One region of the Cytobacillus mangrovibacter genome, then DNA from elsewhere that is predicted to be linked to it. Evidence: riboswitches for the same ligand, from Rfam matches in the RefSeq annotation. Region 1 holds a riboswitch; each other region holds the start of a gene.

Region 1 (5,318 bases):
TTTCAGCTCTTCTTTTTGAATAAGGTGTTTTTTGACTAATACACATAAAAAAGGAGAGAAAAGAAATGAGTGAAAAGCAAAAGAACTATCGATTTGAAACACTTGGCGTACATGGAGGGCTACAGGCTGATCCTTTAACAGGTGCGAGAGCTGTACCTATTTACCAAAATAATGCATACCAATTCAAGAATACTGAACATGCCGCTAATCTTTTTGGTTTAAAGGAAGCAGGCTATATTTATACTAGAATCCACAATCCAACAGTGACTGTTTTTGAGGACAGAGTAGCTTTATTAGAAGGCGGGGTTGGTGCATTAGCAGTTGCCAGCGGAATGGCTGCGATTACTTTAGCCATTCTAAATCTTGCACAATCAGGCGATGAAATTGTTGCTGCTTCTAATCTGTATGGAGGAACCTATAATCTGTTTGCAGTAACACTCCCTAAATATGGGATTCATGTAACGTTTGTAGATCCAGAGAATCCGGAAAATTTCCGTGCGGCCATTACAGAGAAAACAAAAGCTGTGTTTGCGGAAACGATTGGGAATCCGAGCTTAAAGGTGCTAGATATTGAAAAAGTTGCAGACATCGCCCATGAAAATGGAATTCCGCTGCTAATCGATAATACATTTGCTACACCTTATCTTTGCAGACCGATTGAACATGGTGCAGATATTGTCATCCACTCGGCAACGAAATGGCTGTTAGGCAATGGGACGACAATGGGGGGAATCATTGTAGACGGTGGGAAATTCGATTGGAATTCTCCTAAATTCCCTGGATTTACAGAGCCAGATTCAAGTTACCATGATCTCGTATATAGCGAGGCTCTAGGCCCTGTCGCCTATATTACGAAAGCTAGAGTCCAGCTTTTAAGAGATTTAGGACCTGCTTTAAGTCCTCAAAATGCATTCCAATTTACACTTGGATTAGAAACACTACATGTAAGAATGAAAGAGCATGTAGCCAATACAAAAAAAATTATCAAGTATCTGGAAGCCCATCCTGCCATTCATTGGATTCTCTATCCAGGGAATGAGAATCATCCGGATAAACCATTGGTTGATAAGTATTTATCTAAAGGGGCTGGTTCTGTCGTCGTCTTTGGGATTGCTGGAGGAAGAGTGGCTGGGGCGAAGCTAATTAATAATCTTGAGCTTTGGGCACATGTTGCAAATGTAGGAGATGCCAAGAGTTTGATTATTCATCCTGCTAGTACAACACATCAGCAGTTAGATGCAGAAGGATTAAAGTCTGCTGGTGTACCTGAAGACTTGATTCGGATTTCGGTTGGAATTGAGAATGCAGAGGATCTAATTGATGACTTAGAACAAGCCATTGAAGCAGCGACTGGAATTACTTCTCTTACAGCCAATGCTTAAATCAAGCTGTTTGATTGAAGTAAATATACTATTCTTAAAAATACTAAAATATTAACTTTTTTCCGTTGACACCCTTATTATTTCCGTGATACGATATCTAGCGTAGACAAATTACTTAATTAATTTAAAGTGTTAATTGAATATAGATGTTAAGCTCTTATCAAGAGAGGTGGAGGGAAGTGCCCTTTGAAGCCCGGCAACCGTCATGAAAATGAAATGGTGCCAATTCACACAAAGCGATGTTTGCTTTGGGAGATGAGAGAAAGGACAATAATTAATTTATGCCTTTCTGCTCATGTCAGAAGGGCATTTTCTGTTTTCTTTGAATGTTAAGTGCTTAGAGGCAAATACTGAATAGGTACTGTCTATTTTAAAAGTCTTCTAAATTGATATGGAAAATCGGATTTAAAGAGGGTGCAACATGACGATGATCTCAATAAAAAATATCCAAAAGATTTATCCTTCCAAACAAGGTCAAGTAAAAGCAGTTGATGATGTTAATATCGAAATTAATGATGGCGAAATTTTTGGTGTCATTGGTTACAGTGGAGCAGGGAAAAGTACATTAATTCGAATGTTGAATGGTCTTGAAATACCAACCGAAGGAACAGTAGTTGTTGCAAATAATGAAGTGTCTAAAATAAAAGGCAGCCAGTTAAGAAAGGCTCGCCAAGAAATTAGCATGATCTTTCAGCACTTCAATTTACTTTGGTCAAGGACTGTTAGACAAAATATCTCATTTCCGCTTGAGATTGCAGGTGTGTCAAAAAGAGAAAGAGCTAAACGAGTAGATGAATTAATCAAGCTTGTTGGTCTTGATGGAAGAGAGGATGCCTATCCATCACAGCTCAGTGGTGGGCAGAAGCAACGGGTTGGGATTGCTCGAGCACTAGCTAATAATCCAAAAGTATTATTATGTGATGAAGCAACATCCGCTTTAGACCCACAAACTACGGACTCGATTCTCGATTTACTTGTAGATATTAATGATCGTTTAGGATTGACGATTGTGTTAATTACACACGAAATGCATGTGATTCGAAAAATCTGCCATCGTGTTGCTGTGATGGAAGAAGGTAGAGTAGTTGAACTTGGACCAGTTCTAGAAGTATTTAAAAATCCACAAGAATTAATCACAAAACGTTTCGTACAGCAAGTCACTGAACCTGAGGAAACTAGAGAAACAATTGAACACTTGCTTGACTTATATCCTCATGGTCGTGTCGTGCAATTAGGCTTTGTTGGAGAGTCAGCAGAACAGCCGCTTATTACGAATATTATTCGGAATTTTCAGGTGACGGTTAATATTCTTCAAGGAAAAATATCGCAAACTCAAAATGGTTCTTATGGCACATTATTCATTCATCTTGATGGTGAGACAGAAGAGCTAGATAAAGCGATGAAATTTATCCATTCCCAGCAAGTTGGAGTGGAGGTGATCTCAAATGCTTAATGAATGGTTTCCAAATGTGAACTGGGAGAAAATGTGGGATGCTACGGTTGAGACCCTTTATATGACAAGTATTTCAGTAATAGCTACTTTTATCCTTGGTGCAGTAATGGGATTATTACTTTTCCTAACATCTAAAGGGAATATATGGGAGAATGGAATAATTAATAAAATCATTGGGGCGTTCGTTAATATTTTCAGATCGATTCCCTTCATTATATTAATCGTTCTCCTTATCCCATTTACGACATTTTTAATGGGCACAATGATTGGGGAAAATGCGGCACTCCCAGCTTTAATTATTGGCGCTGCTCCTTTTTATGCTCGAATGGTTGAAATCGGGTTAAGAGAAATTGATAAAGGTGTCATTGAAGCGGCTAAATCAATGGGGGCAAAAACAAGCACAATCATCTGGAAAGTTCTCTTACCGGAATCAATGCCTGCTCTTGTATCAGGTATTACTGTAACCGCGATCGCGTTAGTAGGCTATACAGCGATGGCTGGTGTTATTGGTGCAGGGGGTCTTGGGAATCTTGCCTTTCTTGAAGGCTTCCAAAGAAGCAGAGACGATGTTACCTTAATGGCTACAATTATTATTCTTGTCATTGTATTTATCATTCAATTTATTGGTGATTTCATAACAACAAAATTAGATAAACGATAAGGAGAGGTCAAAAATGAAAAAATTATTACCATTTGTATTCGCATTAGCAATTACTCTTTTCCTTGCTGCATGTGGAACATCAGACGAAAAAGGCAGTGAAAATGGTGCGGCAAGTGAAGGAAATGAAAGTGGAGAATCTTCTAAACTAACAGTAGGTGCTTCAAATGTTCCGCATGCTGAAATTCTTGAAGAAGCTAAACCAATTTTAGCTGAAAAAGGAATTGAATTAGAAATCGTTACATTCCAAGATTACATCCTTCCGAACAAAGCATTAGAATCAAAAGAATTGGATGCAAACTATTTCCAACATATTCCTTACCTTGAGCTTCAAATTGAAGAAAATGGTTATGACTTTGTTAATGCTGGTGGAATTCATATTGAACCAATGGCTGTATACTCGAAAGAATATGATTCAATTGCTGATCTTCCAGAAGGTGCACATATTATCTTAAGCAACTCAGTAGCTGAGCATGGACGTATTTTATCCATTTTAGAAAAAGAAGGCTTAATTAAGTTAAAAGACGGTATTGATAAAACAAAAGCAACACTTGAAGATGTCGTTGAAAATCCAAAGAATGTCGATTTTGATGCAAACTATGAGCCAAAACTTTTAACACAAATTTTCAATAATAATGAAGGCGATGTAGTAGTTATTAACTCGAACTATGCAATCGATGCGGGTCTTAATCCGATTGAAGATTCAATTGCCATTGAGGCGAATGAATCACCATATGCGAATATCATTACTGTTCGTAAAGGGGACGAAACAAAAGATTCAATTAAGACACTTGTGGAAGTTCTTCGTTCGAAAGAAATTCAAGATTTCATCCTTGAAAAATACAAAGGTGCAGTTGTACCTGTATCTGAATAATTTAAATAGAAAAAGCAGGCTCCTAATGGTGTCTGCTTTTTCTATTTGGAGGAATCTGCACTAATTATAAGAATGACGTGAATGAAAGCGTTTTACCCACGATATTTCAATTTTCTGCATTTAATTTCTGCGAATTTCGTCATTGTATGACGGCTGTGACGGTGGTAAAATTTGAACGTGAAATAAAATCGCACTGACGAAAGGATTGGTTTTTATTAACCAGCTACAGTTGAATTACACAAGCGATATGGAAAAAGCAATGCATGGAGCGCATGGTGTTGGATATGAAACTTATTGCAGAAAACATGACGTTCGAATGGAAGTCGAAAAAAGACGTCAAGAAGAATATGTCAAATGTCAGCAAATGGTTGCTACCCTAGAGAAAAAAATCCATTCCTAGTCTTAAAACAATATATTAATGAAGAAAGTGGGGAAATCAGCTTATCTAAACTGATTTCTCTTTTTTTTATAAGTAAGCTCGTTTTTAAAAGATTGTTACTTTTGAATAACATGTATGAAAAACTATTTACAAAAAAAATTGGTTGATTGGAGCGGAAGGTGCGAGACTCCTGCGGGAAGTGTGGGACAGGTGAGACCCCGCAGGAGCGGATGCTCCGAGGAGGCTCACCGCCCACCCCGCGGAAAGCGAGTACCTGGAGCGCAAATCAACCTCTACCAACTACGTCCTCAATAGTAACAATATTTGCGAAAACAGCTTTCTCTATACAAGTATGTTTAATTTAACTACATAAAAGAAATTATTGTGGTAAGAATAATTAAGTAAATGATTATGAAGATATAACAATATCGGTCAGTAAAAAAGTGTGATTTTCATACACTAATTGAAATATGCATAAAAGTTTTGTTAATGGTCTGAAAGAGTTGCTAACAGATTTCATTTGTTATAAGATTGTAATGAGAATAAAGTGAGAATAGAGGATTGCGGTTATT
Region 2 (5,318 bases), on a different contig from region 1:
GGTGAGAAATGTAAACCAAGCCTGGCTGAACGATATGCTCATGAGTGACATCATTCCAATGAGCCTCATATAATTCTTTTACCTGTTCAGCTTGAATTTTTCCATCCTCACTCAGCAAAGTAAGCACTTTATGGCCAGTTGCTTCAATTGCTCCCGTTTCGTGTGCAGCGATATGACCCGTAATTGCAGCAACTGCCCCTTGATGCGGGCGTAGTATGGAAGAGATAATCGTCATATTCGTTTGTGTTCCTCCAACTAAAAAGTGAACATCTGCATTCTCTGCATCACACGCTTTTCTAATATACGTTCTCGCATTTTCACAATGTTCATCTGTCCCATACCCAGGCGTCTGCTCTTCATTGGTTTCTATTAGCCGTTTAAGAATGCGCGGATGCGTACCTTCTGCATAATCATTTTCAAAACGTATCATTTATAGTCCCTCCAACTTATCTAATTTCTTCTGAATCAATAACATAGACGTATGTATTTCTATAATTTCTTTTTGTGACAAGCCTTGCAGTAATTTCACTATTTGTTCATCCGATTTTTCATTTAGTTGATTAAATAAAGCGATTCCTTTAGGTGTCAATCGAATCAGACTCGTTCTATTATCCAGCGTCGAAAATTCCTTGTTAATTAGTCCATCTTTACTAAGCTTGGCAATGATTCTACTCATGTAACTGCGGTCAATATCCAAATTTTCAACTAAATTATTTGCGATACATTGTTCCAAGAAACCAATCTCTAAAATGACCCTTGCCTCTGTAAAAGAATAGCCAGTATTCAATACATGCTTATCTAATAAGCCAAGGATATTCGTATAAAATCGATTGAATTGCCTTATATCAGCTATGACATGATCATTTAGGATCATTGTAGCCCTCCTTTTTTGTAGACACTGTCAACAAAAACTTTAATTATTTTAGTGGACTTTGTCAACATTTTTAAAAAACCGATTAGAAAAGTTTGCAAAATAGCGTCTAAAGCGACATTTGGGCGTAAAAAAAGAGAGACCTTATTAATCTCTCTTGCAAATTTAATGTGTTCAGTAAGTTGTATCTTTCTAGTTGTATAAAATTTATGTTTATTATGCGGTTTTGAATTTCCCACGTATATGACTGCCATTTGGAGTAGGCACCTTCTTCCAAAAAATATCAAACCAAAACTTTCATTCTCATTTATCGCTCAGTATCTCCTGCACTTCTTCCTCTTTAAGTCCAGTTATATTAACGATATCAGAGACATGCAATCCCCTTTCTATCATTCTTTGGATGATACTTGCCATCCCTTCCTCTCTCCCTAATCTCCTTTCCCCTCTAATGTTCGAAAGTTGGTCACGTAAATATTTTAATCTGGCTTCATATAACACTTTATTTTCTTTATTGGCACTCAGGTTTTCCCATTCAATTAATGCTTCACGTACTTCTTGTTCATTCATCGCTAATTCCTCCAGTTCAAAACTAATGCGCAAGCGCCTTGATCACCCCCGACAAGCACAAGACAAGCCTCACGGAAAGGTGTCCTTTACCTTTCTGGGAGGATTGGCTTGTGACCTCGAGGGGGTAGGCGCTGGAGCTGAACGCAGAAACCTATTGAAAAGGTAGCCACAACATCCAAATGTATAATTTGATAGATAGTGAAAAATTCCAGTATCACCGGTTTTCTTTTCATAATCAGCGGCTGTTAACATCATTAACCACGGTAGTTCAGGTGGTGGATTATTTTTTATCTCACGTCTATATTTCCTCCATTTTACCATAAACTGTGAAAGATCAAAGGCATGGAATTCTATATGGGGACTCCACAGAAAATGTTCTGTGTCTTCTCTAAGATGAAACACATTGTGGAAGCTGTCAGTTTCATGTGGGAATAGTGGGTAGTTTAGGATACTGATCATAATGGTTGGAGGCAAATTTCGATAATTTTCTCCAGCTGCTAGAGAGGCTGAAAATAATCTTGACCAATAATAAAGGACACGTTCTGGCATATCATGTTGATTCGCTAATTGTATTTCCACATTAATTCTTTCACTAGCAGAGGTAAATACCAATATATCCAATCTACTTGTTTTTCCATCTAGTTCTTCTTTGATCAATTCCGTATTTTCGTATTGTACGTCAACAATTCGTTCTGTACCTTTTCTGTGAAGTAAATCATTTAGGAATGCAATGGTAATGTTTTTTCTCTTAGGATCTCCAAATAATTGCTTGAACATAAAGTCCATTTTTAAATCGAGGTATTCCTTGGTCATGAGGGATCTTCCTTTCGGGGAAATATTTAATAGAATCATTTGAGGTTGATTTTTATGAAAGAATTTAAATGGGTTAATGAGAGCATGTAATACGAGGACAAGGGTAACATTTTAGTAGATTCGAGGGAAATGTTCATCCACCTCTTCTTTCGTTAAACCAGCTATTTTGGCGATTTTTTCTATTTCAACTCCTTTTATATAAAGCTCTGTTAACATTAAATGGCGTTCCCACTTTTCTTTTTCTTTTCCTTCCAATTCAAATTCCCCATTGTATCCTTTCTCCATTTTATTCACCCCATTTCTTTTTTTATTTATTATGCCCATTTCGACAAATATTTTAGAATTCCTGCTATGAATTATAAACCGTAATTTTTTTAAAAATTAAATTGACAAAACGTCTTTTTAAGTGTAAATTGATTAATAATTTAATATTTTCAAATTTTCTTATCCAGAGAGGTGGAGGGACTGGCCCTTTGAAGCCTCGGCAGCGGACTTTTTTAAGTACTGTGCCAATTCCAGTAGCGAAATGCTACAAGATAAGAAGAGCGGAACATTTATGTATGTAATCAGCCCTCTTCTTATTTTTATGAAGAGGGTTTTTTGTATTAAAAAAATATAAAAAGTAGGGAGAAGATTCAAATGACAAAAACATTAGTAAAGGCTCCATTTCGTGCAGATCATGTAGGAAGTTTGTTACGCCCAGAAAGAATTCATCAAGCAAGAAAGGATTTCCAAGCAGGAACACTAACTGCGGGGGAGCTTCACGAAATTGAAACAGAAGAAATCAAAAAAGTAGTGGATAAGCAAATTGAAGTGGGCTTACAAGCGGTGACAGATGGGGAGTTCCGTCGCAGATTCTGGCATACTGATTTCCTTGAGCACTTACATGGGGTCGAAGGGTATGTGCCTGAACACGGTTTTAAATTTAAAGGCGAAGAAACGGAACGATATGATGTGCGTGTCGTTGGAAAAATTTCTTTTAACCAGGACCATCCGCATATTAAAGACTTTGTTGAATTTAAAGAAATTGTTGGCGATCGTGCTGTTGCTAAACAAACGATTCCAAGTCCGAATCAATTATTTAATGCTGGGATTCGCGATAAGGAAATCTATCCGAACATTGAAGAATATGCAAATGATGTGATTCAAACCTATCGTGAGGCCATCAACGCTTTTTATGAGGCTGGTTGTCGATACTTGCAGCTAGATGATGTTTACATAGCTGGTCTGAATGCGCCTGACATTCCTTTTAATGATAGCGGTGCGACTCGCGAGGAATTAATTGAATTGGCATTGAAGGTTGTAAATGGTGTGCTTGAGGATAAACCAGAGGATTTAATCATTACGACTCATCTTTGCCGGGGCAACTATCGTTCGAATTGGGCCTTTGAAGGCAGCTATGCCAAAATTGCTCCGGTCCTGTTTGCGAAAGAGAAAGTGAACGGTTTTTTCCTTGAATATGATGATGACCGTTCAGGCGATTTCACGCCATTAGAATATATTCCAAATGATGGCCCTCAGGTTGTTCTTGGCGTGTTTACATCCAAGCGTGGCGAATTAGAAGCGAAGGAAAACATTATTGCACGTGTGAAAGAAGCGTCTCAGTATGTGCCACTTGAGAATTTATGCATCAGCCCACAATGTGGCTTTGCCTCCACTCACCATGGCAATATTTTAAGTGAAGAAGAGCAATGGGAGAAACTGAAGTATATTGTTGATATTTCGAAAGAGATTTGGGGATAAGAATGTGGAGTGAACACCATTTAGATGGTGTTCGCTTTCCTTTTATTATTTTTTTAAAAACAAAACCGAGTAATCATACATGAATAATGAATTTTGTTTTCTAACGGGAGGATTTATTGGATGAATAAAAAGTGGTTGAGGTCAGTCGTGGTTCTTACAATCGCATCTCTTTTGATTGCAGGCTGCAGTAGCAAAGAGTCGTCAGGAGCCGCATCTGATTCAGATAAAACAATACGCATTAGTTTTAACCCTGGTCCTTATAATGACCAATTTATAAAAGGGGTTGCCCCCTCCCTTGAGGAAAAAGGATACACCATTGAGTACACGGAATTTACAGATGGAATTCAGCCGAATATTGCGGTTGCAAATGGAGAGCTTGATGCAAACGCGCACCAGCATTCCTTCTATCTTGATTCCATCAATAAGAGAGAAAAGCTTAATTTGACCGGTGCCGTTCAAGTTCCAACACCGCCAATGGGGCTCTATTCTCAAAAACATAACAGTTTAGATGAAGTAACTGAAGGGGCACAAGTTAACGTCCCTAATGAGCCGCCAAATTTACTTCGCGCTTTAACGCTTTTGCAGGATATCGGATGGATTACCATCAAAGATAATATCGATCCTTTACAAGCGACCATATTTGATATTGAATCCAATCCCCATCAGTTAGATTTTATTTTGACTGACCCGGCACAAGGACCACGTGCACTCGAGGATGTTGATTTCGCTGCCATTCAAGGGAATTTCGCTGTATCCAATCATATGAAGCTAACTGAAGCGCTTGCCTTAGAAAACATGACAGATCAAAATATCGTCATTGTTGCAGTGGATAAAAAAAACGTGGATAAACCTTTTGTGAAAGACATGATTGATGCCTATCATTCACAGGATTTTAAAGATTATATCCTTTCAAATCCAGATTATGAAGGATACCAATTACCAGATTATTTTAATGAATAATTGAATTCGATAAACGTTTAACGTTGAGAGGAGTCTTTCCCCAGTGAATTTTAAAGCATCCACACTAGTTGAACAACTGCCTAATCATTATTTTAGTTCCTTACATGAAAAAGTTGCCGCTTATCAGCGCAAAGGGATCGATGTCATCAATTTAGCGAATGGACATCCTGACCAGCCCACTTCTGAAGAGATCGTAAGTACATTGAAAAAAGCGGTAGCCGATAAGGAAAATCAAGGGTACCCCTCCTTTTATGGAAAAAAAGGCATAAGGGAAGCTATTGCTACCTTTTATAAGCGGGAATATGAGGTAGAATTAGATCCTGAAACGGAGATCCTTGTTTTTCAAGGCTCTGGTGTTGGAATT
Region 3 (5,318 bases), on a different contig from region 1:
AGAGCTGAAAACAATCCCTACTATTTATCAGGATCGTCCCGCCATTCATATGATTATCAGAGATATAAGCGAACAAAAGCAGACAAAAAACCTCATTATTAATTCGGAAAAGCTGACAATTGCTGGGCAATTGGCTGCAGGCATTGCACATGAAGTAAGAAACCCGCTTACTGCAATCAAGGGGTTCTTTCAGATGATGGAGAATGATTTAAAAGAGAATAAGATGTATTTTGATGTTATCTCTTCAGAAATCAATCGGATTGAAACCATTCTGAATGAATTATTGGTGCTCGCTAGACCTCAAGAAGTTAAATTTGAGAAAAAGAATATTGAGGTAATTATCAATCATGTGATCACTCTACTCAAAACACAGTCTAATTTAAATAGCATCGAAATAATAATGAGCATTGAACCTAATTTACCGCTTATCAATTGTAATGAAAACCAATTAAAACAAGTGTTTATCAACTTCTTGAAAAATGCAATTGAAGCGATGACTCAAGGCGGCAGCATTATGATTGACATTCGCAAACAATATGCAGATAGACTTGTTATTCGAATCATCGATCAAGGTTCAGGCATTCCCATACATTTATTAAACAAAATTGGTGAACCCTTTTTCACAACCAAAGAGCAAGGGACAGGCTTGGGCATCATGATTTGCAAAAATATTATTGATGAGCATCAGGGGGAAATTAATATTGACAGCTCATCGAACGGAACAAAGGTAGAGATCTGCTTACCTTTTTCTTGAGTACCTTTTCCTAGTTGAAATAAATCCCCATTTATATAGAAAAAGCACAGCATGGTTGCTGCGCTTTTTTTTGCATATTTTATAATTATTAATCCTTTTTTGCAAATGTACTTGGCATCACAACAGCAACAACTTCTCCACGGGCACAAACGGCATCCTCAGCAAATACTTCCACATCTATTTTCCACTTCTTCGGATGAATTTCTGTGATTGCTCCAACCGCTTTTAATGCTACACCTTCTGGAGTTGGTTTGACAAAGTCTACCTTTAACGATGCTGTTACAAATCGAGGTGGCTCTGCACCATCCCCTACTTCATGGCCATTTTTGCGATGAAGTGCTAATGCCGCTGACCCAGTTCCGTGGCAATCGATTAACGACGCAATCAGTCCGCCATAGACGAAGCCTGGAATTGCTTTATGCTCCTCATTTGGTGTATAAATGGTCAATGTTTGTTCCCCGTGCCAGCCTGTCCGAAAATGATGACCCTCTTCATTCAGACGTCCACACCCATAGCACCAGGCAAAGTCATCTGGGTAAATATCCTGAACTGCATGTACTACTTTTTCCTCCATTATACTACCCCCTTTTTTGAATAGTATAACATATCAAACTCATTTTACTTTTTTAAATTTTGGATAACCTATTAGAATAGCAATCACTCCACAAATCCCAATTAAGAAAGGATAATAGGAAAATGGAAGAATACTCATAGGAGAAATACTAGCAACCCCTGCAGCTACTAATATTTGCGCTCCATAAGGAATCAGCCCTTGCACACAACAGGAAAAGATATCTAATAAACTAGCTGATTTACGAGGGTCAATCCCATATTGATCAGCAATATTTTTCGCTAATGGCCCCGCAATCAAAATCGAAATCGTGTTATTAGCCGTTGATAAATCAGTTAATCCAACAAGCCCGGCAATGCCAAACTCTGCGCCTTTTTTCGACTTAATGTTTCTCGTAACAATGTGGAGCAAGAAATCAATTCCGCCATTATGTCTAATAAGTTCTACCATGCCTGCAATCAGAATAGCTAAGAATGAAATTTCATACATACCTGCCATTCCCTCTCCTATCGTTTGAACCAAAGTCATGAATTGGTAGCTTCCATCCATTAAGCCTACGATCCCAGCCAGTCCAATCCCTAAAGCAAGAACAAGAAAGACATTGATGCCAATTAACGCAAAGATGATCACTAAAACATATGGAAGAATCTTCACCCATTGATAGGATTGCTGCATCACTTCAGCATTCTCTCCCATTGTTATTGCCCCTAGAATTACACATGTCACAATAGCAGCAGGCAAAACAATCCAGAAATTCACTTTGAATTTGTCCCTCATTTGCGTATTCTGTGAACGAACGGCAGTAATGGTCGTATCTGATATAAAGGAAAGATTATCACCAAACATTGACCCGCCAATTACAACTGCCATTGCAAGTGCCATTGAAATATCCGTTTGCTCACTAATCCCGACTCCAATCGGGGCTAGTGCAACAATGGTCCCCACTGATGTCCCCATCGATAAAGAAATAAAGCAGCCAATAATAAACAATCCGACCATGAGGAAATTCTGAGGGATAATGGACATGGCGAAATTCACTGTAGAATCAACAGCCCCCATCCCTTTTGCCACCTCTGAAAACGCACCAGCCAAAAGGAAAATCAAAACCATTAACATGACATTCGAGTTTCCAGCACCCTTACAAAAAAGATCTACTTTAGAGTTAAGCGTTTCCTTACGATTCATCGCTAAAGCAACCACACATGAAATGGTAATCGCAACAATGACTGGAAACTTATAAAAGTCACCTGTTACAACACCTGTACCGATAAATAGAATTAAAAATACAACGAATGGCAGCAATGCCATTGGATTCCCTTTTTTACCTACTTCCATAAAATACACCCCCGAAAAATAATCGATCAAAGAGGCCATTTAGCCTTGTTCTGAACACAACAAAAAGACCCCTTCTTATAAAAACAAGAAGAGGCCTTATAAACGAATCTATAAAACACTCTTCTTATCTTTCAAGCATCTTATGCTTGCTGGATTTGGCACAGCAACTCATTCCTCCTGAGTTCCGCTGCCGAGATATCATTGGGCCAGTCCCTCCATCTCTCTTGATAAGAAGATATTCAATTACTAGCATTTGAATAAATAACAGATTATAGATTACAGTAAATCTCCTGTTCATGCAATAGTAATTTTTGGGCGAGGAAGTAGATGAACTAGGGCTTCCACTTATTTCATAAACCACACAATTTGTATGAAATGAATTATAATAGAAGAATAGATTGACCTTATGACAGGAGGATTCATAATGGCCAAGAATAAAAACCAAATCAATAAAGCCAAAGAAGAGATTCTTGCTGGAAGTAGAGAATCAGCAGCAGCAATAGCTATGGAAACTAGGAGAAGACCACAAATCTCACTCCCCTTTTTAGGGAAGTTCTTTACATTGAAAGTTTTGTTCATTGTAATGATCATATTTTTAATAGGGAGTTTGGGTGCCTTTACTTATATAAAACTATTTACTGGAAGCACATACAAAAGTGAAACAGTGAATATTGTTGAAGGGGTTCAAGAATTAGCCACATTAGCTACCGCTCAAGCAGTTGTTACGACAATTATAAAAGAAGAAGATAATAAGCTCTTTAATAAAGAAATTAGTGTTAATTTACCTGGTACGAAAAGAACAGTATTATTAATTGTCCCAGCAACCGTACTAGCTGGGGTTGATCTACAATCTATTACAAATGAAAGTATCATCGTTGATGAGGAAAACAAGGAAATTTCCTTAACCATTCCTCATGCAACATTCATCCAAGATCCTGCTATTCAAATGGATAAAGTGCAAACATACTCAGAGGGCGGCCTATTTAGAGGTGAAGTAAAATGGGACGAGGGTTTTGATCTTGCTGCTAAAGCACAAAATGGAATTATGGAGGAAGCTGCTGATTTAGACCTATTAACTAAAGCTGAAGATCATGCCGTCAATGTCTTAAATAATTTCTTTAGCCAGCTTGGCTATCAAGCTCATATCGACTTTAAATAAAGCATCGAGTATTTCATGCGATAATTGACTTTTCATCCAAAAAGCAACGAATCTATTTCTCTAGTGATTCGTTGCTTTTTCCTTTGCTTCCTATTATTCCTCAGCTAGAGCACGGCCTACTGCTCGGCCAGAGAAAAGACAACCGCCAAGAAAGGTCCCTTCTAATGCCCGATAGCCATGTAGTCCACCGCCTCCAAAGCCAGAAACCTCGCCAGCTGCATAGAGCCCTTGGATCACCTTGCTAGAAGAATCTAATACCCGTCCCGATAAATCCGTTTGTAATCCACCCAAGGTTTTGCGGCTGACAATATTCAATCGAACTGCAATAAGAGGGCCATTTTTCTTATCAAGAATTTTATGCGGGGCAGCTACTCGAATGAGTTTATCGCCTATATATTGACGTGCACCGCGAAGGGCTGTTATTTGTAGATCCTTCGTAAATTTATTATCCATTTCACGATCCCGTGCTTGTATTTGCCGTTCAATATTCTCAAGATCCAACAGCCTTTCTTCCGTTAAATCATTCATCCCTTTAACAAGATCCGCTATGTTATCAGCAATAACAAAATCCTCTCCTTTGTCCATAAATGCTTGGACAGGGGCCGGTGCCCCAGGCAAAACGCGGGACAAGACTTTCTTAATACTTTTCCCTGTTAGATCAGGGTTTTGCTCTGAACCAGAAAGAGCAAATTCACGTTCAATCATTTTCTGCGTCAAAATGAACCATGAATAGCTATAGCCTGTCCTTTGTATCGCCTCTAGTGTTCCTAATGTATCAAATCCAGGGAAATTAGGAGCAGGAAAACGTCTCCCTTCCGCATCAAGCCAAATCGACGACGGACCAGGGAGAATTCGAATTCCATGCTTATTCCAAATGGGATCCCAGTTCTTTATTCCTTCGGTGTAATGCCACATGCGGTCACGGTTTACGATCCGCCCACCCGCTTCCTCAGTGATTGCCAACATTCGCCCATCTACATGTGCAGGTACACCAGAAAGCATATGTTTAGGCGGCTTACCGAGGCGGCTTGGCCAATTTTTGCGGATAAGGTCATGATTCCCTCCAATTCCGCCACTAGTTACAACTACTGCCTTTGCATGATATTCAAAATCCCCGATTACCTCTCTAGAACTTGCTTCTCCCCGCGCTGCTGTGCTCGGAACAAGTATAGACCCTTTTACACCAATAATTGCATCTCCGCTCTCAATAAGTTGATCTACCTGGTGCCGAGGAAGATATGTAACCAATCCGTTTTTCAGATGCTCCCGTACACGGCGTTCGAATGGTTCGACAAGTCCAGGGCCAGTCCCCCATACAATATGGAATCGAGGGACTGAGTTTCCATGCCCCTCAGCCAAGTAGCCACCCCTCTCCGCCCATCCGACAACTGGGAAAAAGCGTACCCCCATTTCATGAAGCCAAGCACGCTTCTCCCCTGCTGCAAATGAAACATAAGCTTCCGCCCACCTTCTCCCCCAATAATCCTCATCATCTTCTC

The links. A riboswitch is a leader RNA that binds a small molecule or an ion and turns the genes downstream of it on or off. The one in region 1 is predicted to bind S-adenosylmethionine.
Region 2: linked by a shared signal. The riboswitch ahead of ACFYKT_RS07225 (5-methyltetrahydropteroyltriglutamate--homocysteine S-methyltransferase) and the one ahead of ACFYKT_RS09940 (methionine ABC transporter ATP-binding protein) in region 1 are both predicted to bind S-adenosylmethionine.
Region 3: linked by a shared signal. The riboswitch ahead of ACFYKT_RS15640 (Na+/H+ antiporter NhaC family protein) and the one ahead of ACFYKT_RS09940 (methionine ABC transporter ATP-binding protein) in region 1 are both predicted to bind S-adenosylmethionine.

Annotation. Positions count from the first base shown of each region.
Region 1 covers NZ_JBIACJ010000004.1:286,725-292,042, forward strand. The annotation lists gene ACFYKT_RS09935 (O-acetylhomoserine aminocarboxypropyltransferase/cysteine synthase family protein) at 66-1,382, shown strand; SAM riboswitch class I at 1,537-1,644, shown strand; gene ACFYKT_RS09940 (methionine ABC transporter ATP-binding protein) at 1,810-2,835, shown strand; gene ACFYKT_RS09945 (methionine ABC transporter permease) at 2,828-3,496, shown strand; gene ACFYKT_RS09950 (MetQ/NlpA family ABC transporter substrate-binding protein) at 3,510-4,367, shown strand.
Region 2 covers NZ_JBIACJ010000003.1:167,190-172,507, reverse strand. The annotation lists gene ACFYKT_RS07250 (threonine aldolase family protein) at 1-430, opposite strand, end outside; gene ACFYKT_RS07245 (MarR family winged helix-turn-helix transcriptional regulator) at 431-874, opposite strand; gene ACFYKT_RS07240 (hypothetical protein) at 1,175-1,438, opposite strand; partial or broken gene ACFYKT_RS07235 (Rpn family recombination-promoting nuclease/putative transposase) at 1,622-2,251, opposite strand; gene ACFYKT_RS07230 (hypothetical protein) at 2,363-2,536, opposite strand; SAM riboswitch class I at 2,693-2,794, shown strand; gene ACFYKT_RS07225 (5-methyltetrahydropteroyltriglutamate--homocysteine S-methyltransferase) at 2,891-3,994, shown strand; gene ACFYKT_RS07220 (MetQ/NlpA family ABC transporter substrate-binding protein) at 4,115-4,954, shown strand; gene ACFYKT_RS07215 (aminotransferase class I/II-fold pyridoxal phosphate-dependent enzyme) at 4,998-5,318, shown strand, end outside.
Region 3 covers NZ_JBIACJ010000008.1:151,388-156,705, reverse strand. The annotation lists gene ACFYKT_RS15650 (PAS domain S-box protein) at 1-754, shown strand, start outside; gene ACFYKT_RS15645 (PaaI family thioesterase) at 843-1,328, opposite strand; gene ACFYKT_RS15640 (Na+/H+ antiporter NhaC family protein) at 1,368-2,660, opposite strand; SAM riboswitch class I at 2,782-2,894, opposite strand; gene ACFYKT_RS15635 (DUF4230 domain-containing protein) at 3,085-3,819, shown strand; gene ACFYKT_RS15630 (FAD-binding dehydrogenase) at 3,913-5,318, opposite strand, start outside.